3 regions of the Paenibacillus sp. UNC217MF genome follow, and region 2 is predicted to be linked to each of the others. Evidence: riboswitches for the same ligand, from Rfam matches in the RefSeq annotation. Region 2 holds a riboswitch; each other region holds the start of a gene.
What was found. Region 2 has a riboswitch for thiamine pyrophosphate ahead of tenA (thiaminase II). Riboswitches for the same ligand answer to the same signal wherever they lie in the genome.
Positions count from the first base shown of each region.

Region 1 (5,124 bases), on a different contig from region 2:
CGCATACGGGGAAGAAGCATACCAGCGTAATGGTGACAATCTTCGGCATGAGACCGAAGCCGAACCAGATCATAAGCAGCGGAAGCAGCGCAATCGTCGGGATATTCTGACTGACTATGACAAGCGGATAGATCGCCCGCTTCAGCCACGGCATCGGATGAAGCGCACAAGCCAGCAGCAAGCCAACAGCCGTGCCTACACAGAAGCCAATGAGCGTCAACTGAACAGAAGCCCATGTGTGCATAAGCAGACCGCCCCCATTGCTTACAGCCTCTTGTGCAATATCGAGCGGACTGGGCAGCATCCATTTCTCAATGCCTGACAACATTACTCCTGCCTGCCATATGGCGAGGAATATAATAAATGCAATGATCGGGGGGCCGATCTTCGCGATTCGACGTCCACTCATGGCCGGTACTTCACTGTCAATTCATCCATCGTAATGCCAGATGGCTTATACACAATCTTCACTTGCGACAACACATTGCTGCTTCCCATCTCAATCATGGCCTTGTTCATATCCTCAATAATACGGAAGAGTTCGCTAAGTTCGCCTTCCATCGTTGTCTCCAGTGGATTTACCTGATATTTCACACCCGATGCTTGAATGACTTCGATTGCACGATCTACATAGGGAATTACGTCTTCCCCATTTTTCGTCTTCGGAACGATCTGAATGCTTACTAAACTGTTCGCCATCTTGCTTCTCCTCCTCTTTCTCAATCCTCATGTAATGATCAACTTGTAACGGTCTTGGTGACGATTATCTCGTATCGATATCATGTAACGATATACACAGGTAACGATATACAGCAAAAGGGCGCATATGCGCCCATTGCCTATTCCTATAACCGTATAGGCTTATGAAGCTGGCAAGAAGTCATTCGTAAACGCCTTGTCTACATCAATGCTCTTATCCATTAATTTGTTCCCCACGAGCCAATTCATGTAATTTGCCCATACGTCACGCTTTTGCTCGCCCCAGCGAGGTGCATCGTCCTTATACTTCGGACTCAGCCATTTCTGGCTTGCGATAACCAGATCTTTGTTCAAATCCGGCACAGCTTTAAGCAGCAGGTTGGCTGCATCTTCTGGATTGTCAATCGCATATTGATAGCCCTTGGACGTAGCACGCATGAATGCCTTAATCAATTCAGGATCTTCCTTGATCAGCTTCTCGCTTGTCGAAAGAACCGGCGTATAATAGTCGAGTTCCTTCGCATATTGATTGACATACAGCATATCAATCGGCTCACCACGAAGCTCTGCTTCAATACCTGTCCAAGCATAAAAGATCCACGCGAAATCAATATCCTTCTTCACGGCTGTAAAGTAATCGGCATTGCCCATGTTGACGCTCTTCAGCTTGCTATAGTCGCCGCCGTCCTTTTCCATAATCGTGCGGATAATCATCTCCTCAACCGGAGAGCCCCAGCCGCCATACGTTTTGCCTTCAAAGTCCTTAGGTGACTTGATGTTCTTGTCCTTCGGCGCGGCAAAGCCTGATGTATTATGCTGAATGATCGCACCAATCGACACGATCGGAACATTTTGTTGTCGAGCCATCGTAATACTTTCCTGAACACTAACACCGAATTGCGCTTCTCCCGATGCGATCATCGCCTCTGATGCGCCAGTACTCGGCTGCAATATCTCAACATTCAGACCTTCTTCCTCATAGTAGCCCTTCTCCTTAGCGACATACAAGCCAGTATGGTTCGTATTCGGCGTCCAATCAAGCACAAGCTTAATGTCGCGTTTCTCCTTCGACTTATCCGTTCCTTGCTCCTGAGTCGTGTTCCCCTCTGCCTGGCTCCCTTGTCCTGCTTCTTGACCCTTGCCGCCGCAAGCAGCGAGCGCAAATGTCATCATGATAACGAGCGCCAGCATCAACCCTCGTGTAAAGCGTGTCCGTTGCATATGATGAATCCCCCTTCTCTTCCTTCCCTCACTAGTGGAGAGCCGATCATGAAATTAGAAAGTGCTTCGATAACGCCTGCCGCGTTCACCAGTTGGACGATCCGCTCGATCGTATATGTGTGGATGAGCAAGTTCCCGTCCCGCCGTCCTGCAACACGATTCAGATCCACAAAAAAAAGCGCCCCCTCTGGGACGCTTTGTGTGCCGTTCTACGCGTATATGCGAATGTGCATCATACGATGAATCACGTCAATAAGGTCATCCGGCATTCGTTCATCCGTACAGCAATTATGTCCATTCTGCCCAAAGCAGCGCACATTCATGCAAGCATGACGAATAATCAAGCAACCTAATTATAACAATAATGACGCGGTTCAACGTCTTTCCTACGCTGGCATTACCCAGATCAGGTGTAAGGGTCGGTATCTTAATGGGATACAATCTCAGCCGGCCAAATTCCAGCACCCCTAGCGTGCATATGCAGTTATCGAAGCTACCATATTACACGGGTAATTATAGTCCTCATCCATCAGAAAGTCCAGTGACAAACAGAAATTGCAAAGTGTCCGCTGATCATTGAGGCAATGCTTATATCTCCCATCAACTTCGTTATTCGTATGCTTTATGACAGCAGATTGCTCATATTCACTAGATTCCTGTCGAAAAAAGTTCCATGTGAAACAAGGGACAATATTCCATTTTAACCCAAATAATTACCTCATTGATTTCTTGGCGTAGAGGATGTCTGTATGATACGATCACCAAATATCAATTCAATTCGAATACCGGATTCGAGCAAGGGGATGAAGAGTAGTATGACAGAAGCGTTAATCGGCAGCACCATTTCCGCCTTATCCACAGGCATCGGGGCCATCCCGATCTTGTTCATGAGGAGCATGTCTCACCGTATGAGGGATATCCTTCTCGCCTATACAGCAGGGATCATGACAACAGCTTCAATGTTCAATCTTATCCCCGAAGCGCTTGCCAGCTCTAATGTGTTCGTGATTGCATTCGGCCTGCTGCTTGGCTGCTTCGTGCTGCTGTGGCTGGAGCATTCCCTGCCTCATATGGATTTGGAGAATCCGAATCAACGAATTCGCATCAATATCGAACAGAAATCATTCCTTATCATTGCGGCCATCACCCTTCATAATTTGCCGGAAGGCTTGTCTGTCGGCGTCAGTTATGCGAGCAGCAATGATACACTTGGGCCGTTAATCGCGTTTTCCATTGGATTGCAGAATGCACCAGAGGGCTTCCTCGTCGCCTTATTCCTCGTCAATCAGAACATCAATCGCTGGAAAGCGCTTGGCATCGCTACCTTAACAGGCGTCGTTGAGATTGTCACCAGCATGCTCGGATACACACTTAGCTCTTATGTGAGCAATCTGGTTCCATATGGGCTGTCCTTTGCAGCAGGGGCAATGATGTTCATTGTGTATAAAGAACTGATTCCTGAAAGTCATGGAGACGGACATCAGCGGTCGGCCACCGTCTCCTTCATTCTTGGCCTTATTACGATGATTGGATTGACAGACTGGTTCTAAACAATGATGCTTCAATCGTTTAATAGAACATGTTCATCAATCAAGCTCATGCAAGGGCTACCAATGGACTAGGCAGCGTTTTATATCATTACTTAACCGGCGTAATATTTGCTGTTCTGCTTGGATTATCCCACTTTACGCTGGCTCCCATGACTTTCGAAATAAAGCTTAACGGAACAAAGGTGCGTTCCCCGTTTTTTTCAACCGGACCATCGAGTTGGATCTGTTGATCACCTGCCAACGCGGTTTTACCTCCCACGTTAACTTGTTCCATTCCACTGTTGCACCCAAACCCTCTGAAACGAAACGTACAGGAACATAAATGATGTCGGCTTTGGATTTATAATAAGGATACTCTTCACTTTGAATCGGATTACCTTTAACATTGACCTTGACATCATAATAAATGTCATCTTTATCGCTTACAGTATCGAGAATCATACCAGCCTTCACATCCACTCGAGAAATAGAGAGATCGCGATTAAGGACAAAAGCAAAGTTTCCATCCTTGCTGAAGCTGATCGCTTGCCGGGGCTCTGAAAATCCTTTAATGATCCCGATGCTGCTGTTGTCGGAGGTGCTGATTATATTAATGGAGTTATCCAGCTTGTTGCTGGCAAAAAGGATCTTTCCATCAGGAGAAAGGGATGCGCCGTAAGGATCGCGCCCAACCTTTACCTCGCCAATGATTTTGCCTTGTGAGATGTCCACTATGGCAATACTATTACGCCCGCTGTTTGCCGCATACATGGTAGAGCCATCGGCGGATATTGAAATCGCTCGAATCTTCGAGAATCCGTGGATCTCATGGACGATTGCATTGGTTTTGACATCCACAACCGATACCTTGTCTCCCTTGAAGTTAGTAACAAACACATAACGACCGTCGGGAGATACTTTTATCCCTTGACGAGGTTGGGAGAATCCCGGAATGACAGCGGTCGTCTTATGCTGCCCGATATCAACAACCGTTACTGTACTTTTGGCTTCATTGTTGACATACATGGTATTTCCGTCCGCGGTGACATCAGTTCCAAATGCGCCTTGACCCACTGCAACCTCATCCTTCAATGCCAGGTCTTCCGTGTTGTAAAATCGCAGGGTGCCCAGTGTGCTATCCGAAACGACAAACTGCAAACCGCCGTTAATGAACATAATGTTTCTTGGTGTGACAAAGCCGCGGATCTCTTTACGCAAAGTTCCTTTGGCAAGATCATAGACTCGAATCCATGGCTGACGACTATCCGAGACAACCGCAGTTTGCTCGTCGGGACTTACGGCCAGTGAGTTATTGATAATCTCGCCGTCAAAGGGGCGGATTGCCGCAATGGTGTTGTTTCCTGAAGCCGAGATCGAAGCCAAATTGTTATCAGCAGCCAAAATAATGGCCGGTTGAATAACGGAAAGTACCATTCCGACAAAAAGTACAGGTTTTATCATTTTGTTTACCATCATTCACTCATCGCCTCTCTGAAAAGGTTTTGAGCCAACGTAAGACGGGGCTCTTGACCAATGTAACGGAGAATTGTAAAGATCATATAAAGAACACGAGAGCATCATGTCTGATAAAATGATAGCCGTGGAGGTGAATGTTCCGATGGATAAGCTGCAGCTTGAAGGTCCTATTCTGATTGCGGACGATGATGCTTCGCTC
Region 1 is NZ_KK366028.1:370,262-375,385, reverse strand. Features, by position in the region: gene BP95_RS0123325 (ABC transporter permease) at 1-409, opposite strand, end outside; gene BP95_RS0123320 (thiamine-binding protein) at 406-699, opposite strand; gene BP95_RS0123315 (ABC transporter substrate-binding protein) at 862-1,920, opposite strand; gene BP95_RS0123310 (hypothetical protein) at 1,890-2,090, opposite strand; TPP riboswitch at 2,286-2,399, opposite strand; gene BP95_RS0123305 (ZIP family metal transporter) at 2,736-3,470, shown strand; gene BP95_RS34655 (stalk domain-containing protein) at 3,559-3,711, opposite strand; gene BP95_RS31240 (beta-propeller fold lactonase family protein) at 3,639-4,925, opposite strand; gene BP95_RS0123295 (response regulator transcription factor) at 5,029-5,124, shown strand, end outside.
Region 1: linked by a shared signal. The riboswitch ahead of BP95_RS0123310 (hypothetical protein) and the one ahead of tenA (thiaminase II) in region 2 are both predicted to bind thiamine pyrophosphate.

Region 2 (5,124 bases):
GGAGAGAAGGAGTTGGAATCTTTCATTGCGATGGCGGATTGGGACTATGTGATCGGGTCGATTCACTATGTGGATGGATGGGGATTCGATAATCCCGAGACTCAGTTCCGCTTCGATCAGGTTGATCTGCGTGAACTGTACGGGCACTTTTTCGATGATGTCGAACGAATGATTAACAGCGGTCTGTTCGATATTGCCGCCCATTTGGACAATTTGAAAGTATTTAATTATCGCCCAGCTGAGGAGCTGCATCTCCCGTACTACGAGCGAATCGCACAAGCATTAAAACGGACAAATACAGCTACAGAGGTAAATGCAGGACTGTTCTACCGCTACCCGGTCAAGGAGATGTGTCCGAGTTCCTCCTTTATCGATGTTCTGCTTCGACATGATGTCCCCTTTACCCTGTCATCGGATTCTCACTTTCCAGACGACGTCGGCAAATACGTGGCGGACAATACCCTTATGCTTCAGCAGCGCGGTCTAGCCGAAATTGCCACATTCCATCAACGCAAACGCATCATGCGACCGCTCGCAACTTCGACTTCTTAATAAAGAAAACGCAAAGCGAGCTGCCCTCTCTCCTATCCCATGAAAAGCAATTCCCGGCGCAACGACTGCACCGGGGATTTCATGTATATTATTTTATTTTCTTTCGAACCGGTTCGAATAGCTGCAGCCAATAAGCGTTGCTGCTTCCTGCCGGGCTGTCATTTCGTATATGCTCCTCCAAGCAGAATCTTGCCTCCGAATCAGGCTCGTAGTCTGGATGCTCGTTCAATTTCTCCATCAATAATTGCCACGATCCCGTAATATCATCTGTACTCTCCATCATGGCATACACCCCGCCGGAGAACCTAGCCTCCGCCAAATGACTTGGTATATCGATATTTTCTGGAATGGAGGCATATGCACAATAACCGTAAACGTTCGATTCAACGTCAGGGAGTGGTTCTTCATTTTTTCCAAATAGCCGTGCCGTTCCTTGCAGTTCAGCTTGCACGAGCCAGTCCGCTAATGATTCGATCGCTTCTTCTTCTGGTGATGCGCTTACGACAACATGGCAAGCCATTCTCATTGGTGGAAGGGTTACGAATTTGATCGATGCTGGAGAATAACTCCACTGATTACTCATCGGCATTGTCACCTCATGTTTCATATTTGAATGTAGGAACGGTTCATGACATAATTGCAGCAGCAATTGAGCCGTAATCGGTTCATTGAGGTACTTGTGCAACTGCTCCAACCATTTCTTCAATGTTAGTTCCTTCGATATGCACTCATTCTTGTGCTCAATCATCTCGTGTGCATACTGAGTCATTACCTGATGTGCGGTTCGGAACGTCATATCCGCCAGCACCACTTTAATCTCTTTAATCCCAATATCAAACCCTCTTAACAAAGCAGTTATACGGATTGCAAGCACAGTCTGTTCATCATACATCCTCCAGCCAGAACTGGTATCGCGCTGACTTGCAAACAACCCCTGCGACTCCCAGTGGCGCAGGGTACGGCTCGTCACACCGATTTCCTGCGATAATTTATCGATTCCTATCATGTTGCCCATCACTATCATCAACCTCTGTCACTTGACGTATCATAAGGCGCCTTATGAGGTTATTGTATCAGTTGTCGCAGCGTCAATTACAATACGAAACTTCGCTCCAAGCACTAACAAATTATCGTTTTGACCGAATGGTTGAGAAAACTAACGTTTTACAATTATCTCCATCAATGCTAAAGTAGTTCGTAAGATGAATATGACGTGAAATCCACTAGGGGAGCCGCATAGGCGGCTGAGACAAGAATTCTTGGACCCTTTGAACCTGATCCGGGTAATACCGGCGGAGGGAAGTGGAGCCGGCCTCATGGTCTTTTTGTATGGACATGATGAAGCCGCTCCATTTCGGGGCGGCTTTTTTTGGCTGCCGCGAAGTGCTCCTTGACCAGATTTCAGCATGCATTCATCATCTATCCAATCATTCGGAGGTGCTGTTCATGCTTACATTTACGGAGGAACTGAGACACGAAGCAGAGCCGATATACGATGCCATTATGGATCATCCATTCGTTCGGGGAATTGCTGAAGGTACTGTCAAGAAAGAACAGTTGATTCACTACGTAAAGCAGGATTTTGAATATTTGAATGCCTTTATTCGGATTTACGGCATTGCGATTTCCAAATGTAACAGCCGAGAGACAATGGCTCTTTTCAACGAGCAAATCTCGTTTGTGCTGAATAGCGAGATACACCCCCATCATAATTTTTGTAACGTGGCAGGCGTAACGTTCGAAGAACTGCAAGGCTACCCGCTCGCCCCTTCTGCGAGCCATTATGTGTCCCATATGCTTACCGTGGCCCACGAAGGAACCCTAGAAGATATTATTGCGGCTTTGCTGCCGTGCCCATGGACATATACGGAGATCGGACAACGTCTGCTAAAAGAAGTGAATCCAGATGAGACCCATCCGTTCTATGAGTGGATTCATTTCTATGGAGACCTCGGCGGCGGAGTTACGGACAAAATGCGCCGAATGCTGGATGAATGGGCAGAATCGCTGTCGCAAGCACGCAAGCAGCAGCTGAAGAAGCATTTTCTGACTAGCTGCCAGCTGGAATATATGTTTTGGGACATGGCTTATCAAGTAGAAGACTGGCCGGTACGCTTGGCGGAGAAGACAGAGGTGAAACAAGGATGATCGATATGCAGTTCTTCCCCCAACGTATTAAGGAACGGCGCCCCCTCATCCACAATATGACGAATATCGTCGTCGCCAACTTTACCGCTAACGGTCTGCTAGCCATTGGCGCCTCCCCTGTGATGGCTTCAGCCAAAGAAGAGGTAGCAGACATGGCCAAGGCAGCAGATGCGCTCGTATTGAACCTCGGCACGCTCGATACAGACATGATAGAAGCTATGCTAATCGCAGGGCGGTCGGCGAATGTACATGGCATTCCGGTTATTCTCGATCCAGTAGGCGCAGGCGCAACGCCGTATCGGACGAAGGTGTCCGTGAAGATGCTCAAGGAATTGCGTGTCTCGATCGTGCGCGGCAATGCCGCGGAAATTGCTCAGCTGATGGGTGAAGCTGGCGAGATCAAGGGCGTGGATTGCATGGAGTCTGAAAGCTCCCTTCGTTCCCCTGAGGAGTTGTTCGATCTTGCTGCACGGGCAGCTGACCGTTTCGGCACCATCGTTGCCATTTCGGGCAAAGAGGATGTCATTACAGACGGCACAACCGGCTACGTTATTGCGGGCGGTCATCCGATATTAACGAGCATAACGGGAAGCGGGTGCCTGCTGACATCGGTCATCGGCGCATTTGCTGCGGTAGAATCTGATTTATTGCTGGCAGGAGCCGCAGCGATGTCTTATTATGGGGGCGCAGCAGCCCATGCCTATCGAACAGCGGGCCACCGAGGTCCTGGCAGCTTCCAAACTGCATTTCTTGATGCCTTGGCTGAGATCGACCTATTCGATACGGCGGCATCAACAATCACCCCTCGCCAAGCCTCCGCTAGAAGAAAGGTATGGCTATGATGGTCGCACGAGCATTGACGATTGCCGGTTCCGATAGCGGTGGCGGCGCCGGCATTCAAGCCGACATCAAGACCTTCCAAGAGCTGAACGTATTCGGCATGTCAGCGATTACGGCTGTGACGGTACAGAACACGCTTGGTGTTCACGGCGTATACCCGCTATCTCATGAAGCCGTTGCTGAACAGATAAATGCCGTCGTAGAAGATATTGGGGTTGATGCTGTCAAAACAGGGATGCTGTTCAGCGCAGGCATTATTGAGACAGTAGCGAATCGCCTTGAAGCATTCGGTTTGAACAACGTTGTCGTCGACCCAGTCACGATAGCCAAGGGAGGCGCAGAGCTGCTGCAGCAAGATGCCATAGAGGCGATGAAGAATCGCCTGCTGCCGCTTGCGCTGATTGTCACGCCGAACATCCCAGAAGCAGAAGCGCTTGCAGGAATGAAGATTGTCACCCTGCAAGATCGGTGCAAGGCTGCGATAAGAATTGCTGATTACGGCGCCAAAATGGTCATCATCAAGGGAGGCCACGACATGACGACCGAGCTGGCTGTTGACCTGTTCTATGACGGAGCCCACTTCACACTGCTGGAAGACCGCAGAATCATGACCAAGCATACTCATGGCACGGGCTGCACTTACTCGGCAGCGATTACGGCAGAACTTGCGAAGGGCACTGCTCCCAATGAAGCGGTTCGTACTGCGCGGCATTATATTCAGGCAGCAATTGAGGAGACGCTCGGGCTTGGCGGCGGCAACGGCCCAACCAACCATTGGGCATATCGGCAGCGGCAGATGCAAGAGGTGGTCAGATGATAAGTATAGATAGTCGCATTGGAGATGCCCGCATGCGTTCCTATTTGCGGCTGTACCTTGTGCTCGGCAGCGCCAATTGCAGGGCAGACCCTGGATCGATTGTCGAGGAAGCCATTCGCGGAGGGGCTACGATGATACAGTTTCGGGAAAAGGGCGCAAACGCGCTGAAGACAGCAGCTAAGAAAGAACTCGCAATGCGCATTCAGTCGGTGTGCAGAAGACACGGCATTCCCTTCCTCGTGAACGATGATGTAGAGCTGGCGCTTGCCTTGAATGCGGACGGGGTTCATGTCGGCCAGAACGACGAGCCAGCGGCGCAAGTCAGGGATCGCATCGGCAATAAAATACTCGGCGTGTCCGTTCATTCGGCAGCTGAGGCTCTGCTGGCTGAGGAACAAGGCGCCGATTATCTCGGCGTTGGGCCGATTTATTCGACTGCTTCCAAAGAGGATGCTCTAGAGCCGCAAGGCACTGCAATCATTCAGCGGCTAACAGAGATAACATCACTGCCGATCGTAGGCATTGGCGGCATTACGGCAGAGCGTGCGCCACATGTAATTCGAGCTGGTGCAGACGGGATCGCTGTTATCTCTGCCATTACCCATGCGGAGAATGTATGTCATGCCGCGAGAGGACTTGCTTCCGGAACTGTTCTCTCGACAGCAGGATCGAGTCACCCAAGCGTTGCTTGCCCTTCTGTCATACCATAGATACCATCTTTGTCGTTCAATTGTCGAACATCATGGAGGAATCCGTCTGAAAAGGCG
Region 2 is NZ_JMLT01000017.1:79,718-84,841, forward strand. Features, by position in the region: gene BP95_RS0110760 (histidinol phosphate phosphatase domain-containing protein) at 1-552, shown strand, start outside; gene BP95_RS0110765 (MerR family transcriptional regulator) at 641-1,567, opposite strand; TPP riboswitch at 1,768-1,870, shown strand; gene tenA (thiaminase II) at 1,999-2,700, shown strand; gene thiM (hydroxyethylthiazole kinase) at 2,697-3,542, shown strand; gene thiD (bifunctional hydroxymethylpyrimidine kinase/phosphomethylpyrimidine kinase) at 3,542-4,357, shown strand; gene thiE (thiamine phosphate synthase) at 4,354-5,067, shown strand.

Region 3 (5,124 bases), on a different contig from region 2:
TTTTGTCAAAGGAAACAAAGAGGACGACATCAAGCATTACGAAGACGGTCAAATGTATGCCAAGATGGATGTAGAGCGCAACGATGATGCAATCTCCTATCATGCTTACCAAGCCAAAGGGCCGCATGGCGAATCATATGTATTGCTGTGGAAAATTCCTGAGCGCTTGTTGAAATTATCAACTGCGACAACGATCTTTGCTGCGTTATTAGCTATTTTATTATTTATCCTTCTTTACTTTTACGCCCGCTATTCGGTTAGACAAGTGAAAAAGCCGTTGCGGCAAATCTTAGAAGGCATCAAAGAGATGGAGCATTTCAATTACACGAAGCGGCTTCATTATTCAGCCGAAAAGGAATTCGCGGAAATACAAGATGCGTTTAACGGCATGGCTGAACGTTTGCAGCGCACTTCTGCTGAGAAGGAAGCCGCCGAGAACAATAAGCGAAACATGCTGCTGCACCTCTCGCATGATTTGAAGACGCCGATTACTTCGATTTACGGTTATTCGCAGCTTCTGTTGGACAATCAGGCACTGGAAGACAAAGATACCCGCAAATATATTCAATATATTTACGATAAGTCAGCGTATATGGCCAATTTAATTAAGGACTTATTTGAACTGGCGAAGCTGGATGACAAGCATACGGAATTGAGCAAAGAGAAAGTGAACGTTACGAAATGGTTCCAGCAGCTCGTGGTGGAATTTTATCCGGAAATAGAAGAGAAGGGATTTGAGCTGGAAGCACATATCCCGGAAGAACCGCTCTATGTCAAGATGGACAAGATTCATATGAGTCGCGTCATCACTAACTTAATTAGCAATGCACTGCGATATAATCCAGCGGGAACGGTGCTCTATGTGTCATGTGCACGACAAGAAGGAAACGTTATACTGTGGATCGGAGACGACGGAATTGGCGTTCAGGAGCCGATCAAAGAACATATTTTTGAAGAATTCATCCGTGGCGACGGGCCGATCAAAGACAGTACAGGCTTAGGTCTCGCCATTTGCAAAAAAATCATAACGCTCCATGATGGCACGATTGAACTAACGCAGGATCAGTGTTACCATACCTTGTTTCAAATCACGTTGACTATTACGGAGGACTAGAGTTCCTTCATGATGTCGGGCATCACCTTCAGGCTTCGATACCACGGATCGTTTGCATGCCCGGATCTAGCCCATTGCAATATTAAGCTCCAGTTTGAAGTATTCCTTTTGGTGTTACACCCTTTACAAACGGATCATCCCGTGTATAATGAAAGCTGTCAAGCATATGAACGATGGAAACTGCATAGTGAATTTCGAACACTAGGGGTGCTGTAACAAGCTGAGAGACAGCGGCAACGCTGTTAACCCTTACAACCCGAACTAGATAATACTAGCGTGGGGAAGTGTAGTCGACTGATTGATATAAGCTGCGGCTTCGTCATGTTCGTCATTGCATGAAGCCATGTCATACCCTTGTATCCTCAAGCGTAACTGCACCGACTCACGGTGCAGTTTTTTTGTTGTCTGCTGACCACATATTGATTCGTCAGGGAGGATATAAGTTATGAGTCAGTTATCTTGCGGTACGAGCCGCATCGTTGGTTGTCGCTTTTCTATCTATCCGATGAGCGATCGCTTCGTTGACCTTATTTTGGGAGCGTTGCGAGACACAGACATGTCTAAGGTATGGTGCCATACCGATGATGTCAGCACCTGGGTTCGTGGGCGTAGTGAACATGTATTCGATGTCGTTCAGTCAATCTTTTTACATAGCGCGGCAAGTGGAGAACATGTTGTGCTGAATGCTACCTTCTCTGTTGGCTGTCCGGGCGACACACAAGGAGATGCCTTCATGAATACGGACGAAATTCGAATGAATGCGGAACGGTATCAAGCGATTCCTCTCAAGGTCGCTGCTCATTTTGCGCTCTACCCGCTCGGAACGGCAGATTACATGGATACGATCTATGAGATCATTGGCCTTGCTAAGGAAGAAGGCACTTTCGATGAGAGCGCTCATTATGCAAGCCGCTTAGAAGGAGATGCACAGCGAGTATTTACTACACTTGAGAACGCGTTTAATCGGGCGAGAAAATCAGACAAGTCCCATGTAGTGATGACAACTACGATGTCAGCCAACAGCCCTTCCACAAGGTAGCAGCTGAAGATAAAGAATTTCCAAAATGCAAATTACAAACCAAACGGACTCATCCGATCATCGTTCTAAGAAAAGAGGAATGTTCATGAATTCGCGAAACAGCCAATGGAAATTACGAGATATTGTCGTTCTCAGTTCATTATCTGTTGTGTTTGCCGTCATTTATCTGCTCTTCTTGCAATTAGGCAATGTGCTTGTTGGCTTTATGGGGCCGATGGGATATGAAGTCATCTTCGGCATTTGGTTTATCGTATCGATCATCGCTACCTATATTATCCGCAAGCCCGGGGCTGCCGTCATTTCTGAGACAGTCGCTGGACTGATTGAGGTATTAATCGGCAACGCCGTAGGGCCTATTTTGATTGTATCCGCCCTAATTCAAGGTTTGGGTGCCGAAGCCGTATTTGCCGCTACAAGATATCGGAATTATTCAACCAAAGTGCTTATGCTGGCTGGGGTGGGCTCCGCTGTATTCAGCTTCGCGTGGGGGTATTTCCGCAGCGGTTATGCGGCCTACTCTGTTGGTCTCATCCTCGCGATGTTCGTCGTTCGCTGTATAAGTGGCGCACTCCTCTCGGGTCTGCTTGGCAAATGGATTGCGGACGCCTTGGCCAATACAGGAGTTCTTAGAAGCTTCCCAATTGCAAAGGGGCAGCGATAACATGGCAAGCCCAGCGCTTCTCATTCCCAATCACCCAGCACAATCGACCTTACAACGTGACGCCGAGCATGGAGCTCTTATTGCACTGGAAGCCACTGATCTGACACTCGCCTTCGAGACCGAAGGCAAGCCTGTCTTATCCAACATCAATGTCACCCTGCATGAGGGGGAAACCGTTCTGCTGTTGGGCCCAAGTGGCTGTGGCAAGAGCTCGCTAGCCTTTTGCCTTACCGGGCTATATCCACATGCAATAGACAGTCTAGTTGAAGGCAGTGTCCTCGTGTACGGCAAGCCAATCGAACAGTACGATTCCGGTGCAGCGGCCCAGCATATCGGAATTGTATTTCAAGATTTCGAAAGTCAGTTCTGTATGCTGCGTGTAGAAGAGGAAATAGCCTTTTGCCTAGAAAATCGGGATTGTCCTCGAACTGAGATGGAATCCATAATTCAAGAGGTATTAGAAAAGGTAGGATTGCTCGCATGGCGTCATGCGTATATCCACGAGCTGTCGGGAGGCATGAAGCAGAAGCTGGCTCTCGCCTGCGCTCTAGCCCTTCGCGTGCACATGCTTGTATTGGATGAGCCCACATCGAATCTCGATCCGTATACAAGACATCAATTTGCTGTACTCATTTCAGAACTGGCACGCAAGGAAGGGATGGCTCTGCTCATCATTGAGCACCAATTGGACGATTGGATCGGCATGGCGAATCGCCTGATCGTGATGGATGAGGATGGAGCTCTCGTCTTTGACGGGCTTCCTGCCTCTTACTTCAAGCATCATGCAGCTGAAGCCAAGTCACGTGGTATCTGGCTCCCGCAAGCGCTGGAACTGCAGCAATTCATCCGTGAGCGGTTTAATCGCAGCAACAGTAGCGATGGCAACAACGATGACGATAGTAGCAATATTAGCGATTTCAGCAATTATGATGATCAGTTCGTTCGTCAGCGTCTCACAGCCGCGGACCCTGCACTCACAGACGAGGATCTCTTGAAGCTGCTGCTGTCGCTCCCTAAATTCGCACAGCAGGATGTGATGCGCATCCTAACATCAGCTCAATCGAACGGTTCCCCACGAAAACCTGAGGAAGTCTTGCAAGCGCACAACCTTGTCTATTGGCGTAAAGGGAGAGTAATCCTCGATCACGTGTCCCTTACTCTGCATTCAGGGGAATGGGTAGCACTTGTTGGTTCAAACGGAGCTGGGAAATCTACCCTCGCCTCCCTCTTATCTGGATTGACACAGCCGGATGAAGGTCAAATCATTCTGAATGGCATGCCTCTTCATCGATATGCAGAGCGGGAGCTGAGAGCCTTCATCGGATATGTATTCCAGAATCCAGAGCATCAGTTCATTACTGATACCGTGTTCGATGAACTTGCATTCGGGATGCGCTTGCAGCTTCTGAGCGAAGAAGAAGTACAGCAGCATGTTGGAGAAGCCTTGACACGCTTCCGCTTGAACAAGGTTGCCAATGCCAATCCCTTCTCCATCAGCCAAGGACAGAAGCGAAGACTTAGTGTCGCTTCCGTTCTTACCGACAGCCAACAGCTATTGTTATGCGATGAGCCGACATATGGACAAGACGCTTATACATCCAAGCAGCTGATGGACACCCTGCAAGCACGAACCCAAGCAGGCGCAACTGTCCTGATGATCACGCATGATATGGAGTGGGTTCAGACCTATGCCGACCGAATTATTGTGCTAGATGAAGGTTGCATACAGTTTGACGGCAGCCCTTCCAAGCTGTGGAAGGAGCACCCTGAGCTCGTGGAGAAGTGTCATCTGCGTATGCCGATGAACTTCGCGGTGACATCTCGCTTACTTGTACAGACTACAGGTATCGAAGGAGGAGATCATCCTGATACTCCGTGATTGGAATCCAAGCATTAAGGGGCTTGCGATCATTATAGCGGTTATTATGCTGTCGTTGACATTCGATCCGGTTACACCGCTTGCAGCACTTGTCTACATCGTTCTATTTACATTCCTATTAGGGAACATATCATGGCGTAAATGGCTGCTTAGCTTCTGCCCCTTCCTCATTATGGGCATCGGCTACGTGTGGACGGCTCTCGTCTTCCCGCGTTCTGCCGATCCCGCTTCAAGTGCCATTCTATGGCAGTGGGGGTCGTTCATCATTACAGAGGCCACGTTCCAGCAGGCGGTATCACTCGGACTCAGAGTGCTTATCTTCTCCGCCTTGTCGCTCATCTTCATCTTGACGACAGATCCTGTTCGCTTCATACTGAGCCTGATGCAGCAGTGCAAGCTGTCGCCCAAGTGGGCATACGGTATTCTGGCAG
Region 3 is NZ_KK366031.1:36,167-41,290, reverse strand. Features, by position in the region: gene BP95_RS0128540 (HAMP domain-containing sensor histidine kinase) at 1-1,114, shown strand, start outside; TPP riboswitch at 1,308-1,414, shown strand; gene BP95_RS0128535 (YkoF family thiamine/hydroxymethylpyrimidine-binding protein) at 1,560-2,153, shown strand; gene BP95_RS0128530 (ECF transporter S component) at 2,239-2,814, shown strand; gene BP95_RS0128525 (ABC transporter ATP-binding protein) at 2,816-4,693, shown strand; gene BP95_RS0128520 (energy-coupling factor transporter transmembrane component T family protein) at 4,680-5,124, shown strand, end outside.
Region 3: linked by a shared signal. The riboswitch ahead of BP95_RS0128535 (YkoF family thiamine/hydroxymethylpyrimidine-binding protein) and the one ahead of tenA (thiaminase II) in region 2 are both predicted to bind thiamine pyrophosphate.